4 regions of the Cellulomonas sp. KRMCY2 genome follow, and region 1 is predicted to be linked to each of the others. Evidence: riboswitches for the same ligand, from Rfam matches in the RefSeq annotation. Region 1 holds a riboswitch; each other region holds the start of a gene.
The links. Region 1 has a riboswitch for cyclic di-GMP ahead of K415_RS0117395 (BldC family transcriptional regulator). Riboswitches for the same ligand answer to the same signal wherever they lie in the genome.
Positions count from the first base shown of each region.

Region 1 (2,154 bases):
GTCGGCCGGGCGCACGCGAAGCGGCTGTGGCAGGTCCCGGGTCGGCTGGTGCTCAGGACCGCCTGGCGAGACCCTCGGCGAGCGTGCCGATCAGTGCCGCGGCATCGGCCGGCGCGAGCCGGACACTCGCGACGCACCGGCCGAACCGCCAGGTGCTCACCACGAACACCTCGTCGCGCTCGTGCCAGGTCACCTGCAGCGCCCGGTGCTGGCCACGGACGTCGGACAGGGCCGCTGCGCCGGCCAGCGGCAACGCGATGACCTCTCCCATACCTCGACGATCCTCCCTGGCCACGGCGCTGTCCAGAGATCGATCGGGTGACGGGCCCCGCCGGTCCCGGCCGCGTCCGGCCGGCTGGTCACGGGACCGCGGTGGCCCGACCGGCGAGCTGGATCAGCACGGCCAGTCCGTCCGGCGTTCAACCAGAGCCGACCCTGACCGCGCGCGGCACCGTCGGGTCCCGCGCGAGTCGGGGCAGCAGCCGCACCACAGCAGGCAGGATCCGCAGCACCTCGCCGAGCGTCGCCCGGCCGGGGCGCAGGACGACCAGGGCGACGACGAGCAGGAGCCACAGGACCACGAGGCTGGTCGCCGCGCCGATCAGGACGTCGACCAGGAGGCTCCGACCGTCCATCGCCGACCTCGTCCCCGCGGCCCGGGTGGGCCGGCACTGCCTCAGTGTGCCCGAACGTCCTACCGGTCCGCCCCGGACCGGCGGCCGGCGCTGTCCCGATGAACGAGATCAAGAGCACGGCACGCCGCCCGAGCGCGACTTCGAGGCGCCCGCAACCGCGCCCCGCCCACCGGGCGCAAGGGACTGAGGACCTATGGCATTGTGGCCAGGAACGGGCAAACTGCTCAATGTCAACGAAAAGGGCAAACCCATCGAAAGGTGGGGACGCAAAGCCAGCGGGACCCTCGGGTCGGCCGGGCTCACCGAATGGCAAGGAGCTGAGATGACACCCAAGGTGTCGACCACGTCCACCCGCCGCATGACCGCCACCAGCGGTCTGCTCACCCCCAGCGAGGTCGCCGCGATGTTCCGCGTCGACCCCAAGACCGTGACCCGTTGGGCCAAGGCCGGCAAGCTCTCCGCGATCCGCACGCTCGGCGGTCACCGCCGGTACGACGAGCGTGAGGTCAGGGGCCTGCTGGTCGGCGTCCCGCAGCCGCGCGGCTCGCAGAACTGACCCCGCCGCCCACACCGGTGTGACACGGTGGTGGGATGGACGCCAAGCTCAGAGTTGCCGTCGTCGGTGCTGGCCAGTGGGGTGACCAGCACGCACGGGTCTTCGCGCACCGCACGGACACGACGCTGTGCGCCATCGTCGGTCGGACACCGGAACGCGCCGGAGCGCGGGCCGAGGCCTACGGCACGACGGCGTACACCGACCTCGACGAGATGCTGGATCGCGAGCAGCCCGACCTGGTGACCGTGTGCCTGCCCAACGAGGCGCACTTCGAACCGACGATGCATCTGATCCGCCGCGGCGCTGCCCTGCTGGTCGAGAAGCCGCTCGTTTTCGAGCTGCACGAGGCCGACGCACTGCTCGAGGAGGCAGCGGCTCGCGACCTCTTCTTCGCGATCAACCTCAACCATCGCTACGCCGAGCCGGTGCAGCGAGCCAAGCGCGCGATCGAGGCCGGTGAGCTCGGCGAGCTGGTCTTCGCCGACTGGCGGTTCGGCGGCGAGCCCAACTGGGGCACGTCACCGCACGCCAACCTGATCGAGACCCAGGTCCACGGGATCGACATGCTCGAGCACCTGTGCGGACCGATCGTCTCGGTCATGTGCCAGATGTACGACGGCACCCGCCCGGGAACGTTCACCACGCTCGCCGTCGCCCTCGAGCTCGCCAACGGGGCCGTCGGCACGCTCCTGGGCACGTACGACTCCTCCTACGCCTACCCGGACACGCACCGCCTGGAGATCAACGGGACCCAGGGCCGGGCCCTGATCCAGGACACCGTGCGGCGGCTGACCCTGTCCCGCGCCGGCGACGAGACGTCACAGGTCTGGGAGGCCGGCTACTTCAACGACGAGGCACGCAGCTTCCACTCGACGTTCGACCGCCATGTCGACGCCGTGCTCGGCGCACTGCGCGCGGGGCAGGAGCCTCCCGTGCACGCGCGTGCCGGACGTCGCGCGCTCG
Region 1 covers NZ_JAGF01000001.1:3,691,477-3,693,630, forward strand. The annotation lists gene K415_RS0117385 (hypothetical protein) at 53-271, opposite strand; gene K415_RS0117390 (hypothetical protein) at 420-635, opposite strand; cyclic di-GMP riboswitch class I at 867-942, shown strand; gene K415_RS0117395 (BldC family transcriptional regulator) at 994-1,191, shown strand; gene K415_RS0117400 (Gfo/Idh/MocA family protein) at 1,227-2,154, shown strand, end outside.

Region 2 (2,154 bases), 2.5 Mb from region 1:
GCGCCCGCAGAGGCCACCCGCGTTCTCCGGGACTACCTCACCACGATCCGCGAGGTCGACATCGATCGCGTCGTCAGAGGGCGGCGGGATCCGCGACGGGTGGGGCGCGTGATCGCCTCCCTGGCCCGGAACACCGCGACCGAGGCGTCCCTGGCCACACTGACCCGGGACAGCGGCCAGGACGGCGAGCCGCTCGCTCGCAACACGGTCGACGAGTACCTCGACGTGCTCCAGCGCCTCATGGTCGTCGAGGACCAGCCGGCCTGGTCGACGCACCTGCGCTCGTCGGCGACCCTGCGCAAGACCCCGAAGCGTCACTTCGTCGACCCGTCGCTGGCAGCCGCGGCGCTCGGCGCGACCTCAGAACGGCTGCTCGCCGACCTCAACAGCCTCGGCCTGCTCTTCGAGTCGCTCGTCGTGCGGGACCTGCGTGTCTACGCACAGGCCCACGGGGGCGAGGTCCTGCACTACCGCGACAGCACCGGCCTCGAGGTCGACGCCATCGTCTCGACCGACGACGGTCGCTGGGGGGCCGCCGAGGTCAAGCTCGGGGCGGGACAGATCGAGGATGCGGCCCGGAACCTTCTGCGGTTCCGAGATCGCATCGACACGAGCAGGTCCGGTACCCCGGCCTTCCTGGCTGTGATCACGCCCTCGGGTCTTGGCTACACCCGACCGGACGGTGTCAGCGTGGTCCCGCTCGGGGCCCTCGGTCCCTAGGGCCAAGCGGACTGGTCCGCTCGCACCAGACGGCCGGCACCCCACGGTCCGCACAGACTGTGACGCAGGTCACACTCGTTGCTCCTCAAGGATGTCCGGTTTGTCGCCGATAGGTCATTTGAGGTAGCGCCGAGATGATCGGGACGCACCTCACGTCAGCGACAAGGGCAAACCCGCCGGAATGCGGGGACGCAAAGCCAGGGGCCCAGACGGGCCGCCCAGCTACCGAACGATGGGATTGACCATGCAGACCGCACCCTGGACGACGAGGTCCCTGTTGACTCCGGGCGAGGTGGCGACCCTGTTCCGGGTGGACCCCAAGACCGTGACCCGGTGGGCGAACAGCGGCAAGATCACCTCGGTGCGGACCTTGGGCGGGCACCGCCGGTACATCGAGTCCGAGGTCCGCGGCCTCCTGGGTGCGGTTCCCGCGCAGCCGCGCTGAGCCCTTGGCTGAGGCACCGGAGCCGCGCTGGTGCATGTTCTGCCGGCGCGCTGATGCACCTTCTGCCGGCAGATCCGGGGTCAGGAGCCGAGATCGTCGGCGACCAGGTGGGCGTGCGCCTCGAAGACCTGGGCGGTGAACGGCACTGATGTCGTCGCGGCCGTGCCGGCCACCGGGTACCAGGGCCCGGCACCGTTGACCTGGTACTGACCCTGCCACGTGGTGACCAGCTGCACGGCGAACTCCCCGGCCTGCCGGTACGGGTAGCTCACGGTGTGGTTCGGGTAGGGCGCACCGGGGTCGGTCGTGACCAGCGGTTCCGACCCGTCACCGAAGTCCCACGCGAACGCCACCGGCGTCGCGCGGACCGCGACCGGGACGCCGAGGACCGTGGTGGCCAGGGTCTGCGGGGCCGGGTCGGCGTACACGATCAGGTCCTTGTTGACCAGGCCGCGACCGTCGTCCGGCTGGTACTGCGGGGTCGAGGCGGTCAGCGGCAGACGCCGGAACTCCTCGACCGACAGGACGACCAGATCGGTCCCGTCCTGGCAGCCACCAGGATCGACCCGGCTCCACGGGCTGAGCCCGGCACCGGTGACCGGGTCGACCTCCCGGCGCTGCAGGGGCGCCAGCGGCACGCTGCCGTCCGCGCACACCTGTGCCACACCAAGGTCATCGATGCACTGGCGGTCGACAGCCAGCGGGTCCAGCTCACCACACCGGGGCAGCGGGACACGGCGGTACTCGTAGGTGATCGCCACACTGGCTTGGGTGGTTGTCCCGGGTTCCTCCGAGCCCGAGGTCTGCGAGTCGGTGACGACAACGCTCGACCCGTCAGCCCTCGAGGTGAGGCCTCCCGGCTCGTCGCCGTCCGTACTCGCCCACGCCATCGTGTTGGGTACCACGCAGGCGAAGGCGACGATGGCAGCGACCCGAACGCGGCGACCAGTGGTTCCCATGCTCACATCACCGACTCATCGCGGGCGTCA
Region 2 covers NZ_JAGF01000001.1:1,199,749-1,201,902, forward strand. The annotation lists gene K415_RS0105800 (ATP-binding protein) at 1-720, shown strand, start outside; cyclic di-GMP riboswitch class I at 877-950, shown strand; gene K415_RS0105805 (BldC family transcriptional regulator) at 965-1,165, shown strand; gene K415_RS22550 (PKD domain-containing protein) at 1,246-2,124, opposite strand; gene K415_RS0105815 (DUF6318 family protein) at 2,127-2,154, opposite strand, start outside.
Region 2: it holds a riboswitch for cyclic di-GMP, as region 1 does, so the genes downstream of both, K415_RS0105805 (BldC family transcriptional regulator) here and K415_RS0117395 (BldC family transcriptional regulator) in region 1, are expected to answer to the same signal.

Region 3 (2,154 bases), 2.2 Mb from region 1:
CAGGGCTGGACGGTGCCGGAGACCCAGGCGAACTTCGTCTGGCTGGCGACGGGTGCCCGCACCCTCGAGATCGCGGCCGACGCCGCAGACGACGGCCTGCTGGTGCGGCCGTTCGCCGGTGAGGGTGTGCGGATCAGCGTGGGCGAGCCCACCGCCAACGACCGGGTCCTCGAGGTCGCCGCCGGCTGGCTCTGACCGGGCCGGTGGGACGAGCGGGCCGGCCGGCTCCGACCGGGCCGGCGGACGGGCCGGACCCTGGCGCCGGTGCGCCGGACCGGGCCATGATCGGCCCTATGGATCCTGACCTGTACGACTGGTCTGAGAGCTTCGACCTCACCGGGGCCGCGGCCTGGGTCTTCTTCGGGGTGATGGCCGTCGTGTGGGTGATCGGGATCGCCGCCTACGTGGCGATCCTCCGCAAGGCGGGCTACTCCGGCTGGTGGATCCTGATCATGCTGGTGCCGGTGGTCAACATCGTGATGTTCCTGGTCTTCGCCTTCGCGGAGTGGCCCGTCCAGCGGGCGCTGCGGGCGGCGCAGGGCGCCGGCCAGGGCTATCCCGGCGGCTATCCGGCGATCCCCGGTCCTCCCCGGCCAGGTGGCCCGCCACCCCCGGGCTGGCGCTGAGACCCCACCGGCCGGACACCCGGACGGTCCAGACGTCCGGACACCCGGACACCCGGACGAGCCGTCAGCGGACCTGCGTGGGGACCCTTCCAAGGAACTCGCACACCTCGGCCTCGACGCCCCGGCGAAGGCCGTCGAGCGTCAGCGCCGACGCGGTCCTGCCGGTGGTCGCCCACCGGGTCACTGTCGCGCGGTCGACCCGGAACGGGTTCGCCACCTGTCCCGGCGTCACGCGAGAGGGTGCGGCTGAGGCGGTGTCCCGCATGGCGGTCTCCCCATCGTTCGGTAGCTGGGCTGCCCGTCTGGGCCCCTGGCTTTGCGTCCCCGCATTCCGGCGGGTTTGCCCTTGTCGCTGATGTGAGGAACGACCCGACTCGTCACGGTCCGGGTGTGCCTCATTCCCGTCATCGACGACATACCGGACATCCTTGAGGAGCTCCGTGTGTGATCTAGGTCACACACGACCGCGCCGTGCGGTCCGTGGCCACGATCGCCGAGCAGGATCCGCCGGTCGTCGTCGACGAGGCTCCCCCGCGCTCGGGCGGGCGCCTTTGGAGGATCGCCACAACGCTGTCCTGCGCGGCTTTGTGGTGCCTGACCACCGACAACCTACGGTTCCGTAGCCTACGCTGACGTAAGTTAGCCGGCCGTCCACCCGGAAGGACCCTGCGTGAACGAGCCCGACCTCGTCCAGCTGCTGACCCACACCGGGGAGCGCGTCGACCACCCGGACTACTCGCCCCGGGTCGCCCACCTCGATCCCGAGGCCCTGCGCGGCCTGTACCGGGACATGGTGCTCGTCCGACGCTTCGACACCGAGGCCACCGCCCTGCAGCGGCAGGGTGAGCTCGGCCTCTTCCCGCCCGCCCTCGGGCAGGAGGCCGCCCAGGTCGGCTCCGGCCGGGCCCTGGCCGCGCAGGACTACGTCTTCCCCTCCTACCGCGAGCACGGCGTCGCGCACACCCGCGGTGTGGACCTCGTCGACGTGCTGCGTCAGTTCCGGGGCGTCGACCACGGTGGCTGGGATCCGCGCGAGCACAACTTCCACCTGTACACGCTGGTCATCGGCTCGCACACGCTGCACGCCACGGGCTACGCGATGGGTCTGCAGCGCGACGGTCTGGTCGGCTCCGGGGACCCGACCCGGGACGCCGCCGTCGTCGCCTACTTCGGCGACGGCGCGACCTCCCAGGGGGACACCAACGAGGCGTTCGTCTTCGCCGCCGTGAACAACGCCCCAGTCGTCCTGTTCTGCCAGAACAACCAGTGGGCGATCTCCGAGCCCACCGAACGCCAGTCGCGCGTGCCGCTGGTCGAACGGGGCAAGGGCTTCGGGGTGCCCAGCGTGCGGGTCGACGGCAACGACGTCCTCGCCTGCTACGCCGTCACGGCCGAGGCCCTCGAACGGGCCCGCTCCGGTGGCGGTCCCACGTTCATCGAGGCGTACACCTACCGGATGGGCGCCCACACCACCTCGGACGACCCGACGCGCTACCGGTCGGCCGCCGAGGAGGAGCACTGGCGTCGT
Region 3 covers NZ_JAGF01000001.1:1,536,537-1,538,690, forward strand. The annotation lists gene hisC (histidinol-phosphate transaminase) at 1-195, shown strand, start outside; gene K415_RS22630 (DUF805 domain-containing protein) at 294-626, shown strand; gene K415_RS0107440 (hypothetical protein) at 691-891, opposite strand; cyclic di-GMP riboswitch class I at 908-981, opposite strand; gene pdhA (pyruvate dehydrogenase (acetyl-transferring) E1 component subunit alpha) at 1,297-2,154, shown strand, end outside.
Region 3: it holds a riboswitch for cyclic di-GMP, as region 1 does, so the genes downstream of both, K415_RS0107440 (hypothetical protein) here and K415_RS0117395 (BldC family transcriptional regulator) in region 1, are expected to answer to the same signal.

Region 4 (2,154 bases), 670 kb from region 1:
CTGGGCGAGTGTCTCGCCCGTGACCTGCGTCCCGTCCCCGGCGACCGGCCGCAACGTCACTCCGGGGCCGCGCTGCTCGGCCCCCTGCGTCGTCCCGGGTCCGGTCGACGGGTCGGACCGGTCCTGCTTGGCCGTCTGGACGTTCGCCGTGGCGATCGAGAACCCGATCGCGGCCACCACCGCGACCCCGAGCACGAGCACCGGGACGACGATCGCGGGACGCAGTCCCCGGCTGCGGGGCGTGGCTCCCGGCGGCAGCGGCGAAGGCGGAGCCACGCGCGGCTCCGACGGTTCGGGCAGACGGGACCCGCACGACGCGCAGGAGCGGGCGTCCGGCTCGGCATGCGCGCCACACGATGGGCAACGAGGCATCAGATGTGCGTCCCTTCCGTGCGCCGGCGTACCTGTGCGAGTCCGTGCGCCGACGCACCTGCGCGAGCGCGCAGCGGCTCCGTCGTCGGACGCATCCCGAACGTAGCGGTTGCGCGGACATGACGAGGGCCCCACCCGTCGAGTCGGGTGGGGCCCTCGTCAAGCCTGTCAGTCCTCGCTGGCCCGGGGCTGCGGGACGCCGGTCAGCAGGCCGCGGACCTCGGCCTCGCTGTAGCGGCGGTGGCCACCGAGCGTCCGGATGGCCGAGAGCTTGCCGGCCTTGGCCCACCGCGTCACGGTCTTCGGGTCGACGCGGAACATGCTCGCGACCTCGGAAGGAGTGAGAAGAGCGCCGGGGGCGGCGGTGCGGTTTGCGGACTGCGCGGTCTGTGAGGACATGATGTGCGCTCCTGTCGTTCGGTGTGCCCGGCCGACCCATGGGGTCCCGTTGGCTCTGCGTCCCCACCTCGCGGTGGGTTTGCCCTTGTCGCTGACACGGACAGGGTCACACAATCCGGACATCCACGCAAAGCCAGGACGGCGTTTCCCGGGTTTTTCACCCGTTCGCGCGTGATTCGGGGTCGATTGTGGTGCCCTCGACCCATCGGAGAGGTTCGAGCACACCACGTCCGCCGGGCTAGGTTGCGGGGATGAGTCGATCCGCCGAGCTGGACCAGGTACCGGACGGGTTCGACCGACGGGCGCCGCTCGACCCGCTCGCGCTGCTCGATCACCTCGACCGGCTCGACGCCGGTGCGCTGCGTCGGCGGGGCAGCCTGAAGTGGACGGCCTTCCCGACCGAGATCGCCGCGTGGGTGGCCGAGTCGGACTTCGGCACGGCGCCGGCCGTCACCGCTGCGCTGCACGCCGCGACCGAGGCCGGCGCGTTCGGCTACCTCCCCCCGGCCCTGCGCGCCGAGCTGGCCGACGCCTGCGCGCGATGGCACAGCGAGCGGTACGGGTGGGACGTGCCACCACGGTGGGTCAAGCCGGTCGCCGACGTGCTCGAGGCGTTGCGCATCACGATCGAGCACTTCTCCCGACCGGGTTCGCCCGTGATCGTGCCCACACCGGCCTACATGCCGTTCGTCACCGCTCCGCAGGAGTGGGGCCGCGAGGTCATCGAGGTGCCGCTGGTACCGGACGGCCGGCGGACGACTCTCGACCTGGACGCCCTGGCCGATGCGATCCGTGCCGGCGGGCACCTCGTCCTCCTCACGAACCCGCACAACCCGACCGGTCGGGTCTACCCGCGCAGCGAGCTCACCGCGCTGGCCGAGGTCGTCGACCGGCACGGTGCGCGGGTCTTCTCCGACGAGATCCACGCGCCGCTGGTCTACCCGGGCGCGCGGCACATCCCCTACGCCTCGATCTCACCAGCTGCCGCCGCCCACACCGTGACCGCGACCTCAGCGTCGAAGGCGTGGAACATCCCCGGGCTCAAGTGCGCGCAGATCCTGCTGAGCAACGACGCGGACGAGGCGAGATGGGCGTCGTTCGACATGCTCGCGACGCATGGCGCCTCGACGCTCGGCGTGGTCGCCAACACAGCGGCGTACCGCGACGGCCGGCCCTGGCTCGGCGCGCTCGTCGAGCACCTCGACGGCAACCGTGCCGCGCTGGCCGACGTCCTGGCCGAGCGGGCACCACAGATCGGTCACGTCCCGCCGGAGGGCACCTACCTGGCCTGGCTCGACCTGCGGGCGGCACTGGCGGCGTCGCCCGACGCGCCGCACGACCACCTCGCGCGATGGATCGGCGAACGCACCGGGGTGGCGCTGA
Region 4 covers NZ_JAGF01000001.1:3,018,182-3,020,335, reverse strand. The annotation lists gene K415_RS0114250 (hypothetical protein) at 1-276, opposite strand, end outside; partial or broken gene K415_RS25170 (zinc ribbon domain-containing protein) at 304-372, opposite strand; gene K415_RS0114245 (BldC family transcriptional regulator) at 541-771, opposite strand; cyclic di-GMP riboswitch class I at 789-865, opposite strand; gene K415_RS0114240 (MalY/PatB family protein) at 1,023-2,154, shown strand, end outside.
Region 4: it holds a riboswitch for cyclic di-GMP, as region 1 does, so the genes downstream of both, K415_RS0114245 (BldC family transcriptional regulator) here and K415_RS0117395 (BldC family transcriptional regulator) in region 1, are expected to answer to the same signal.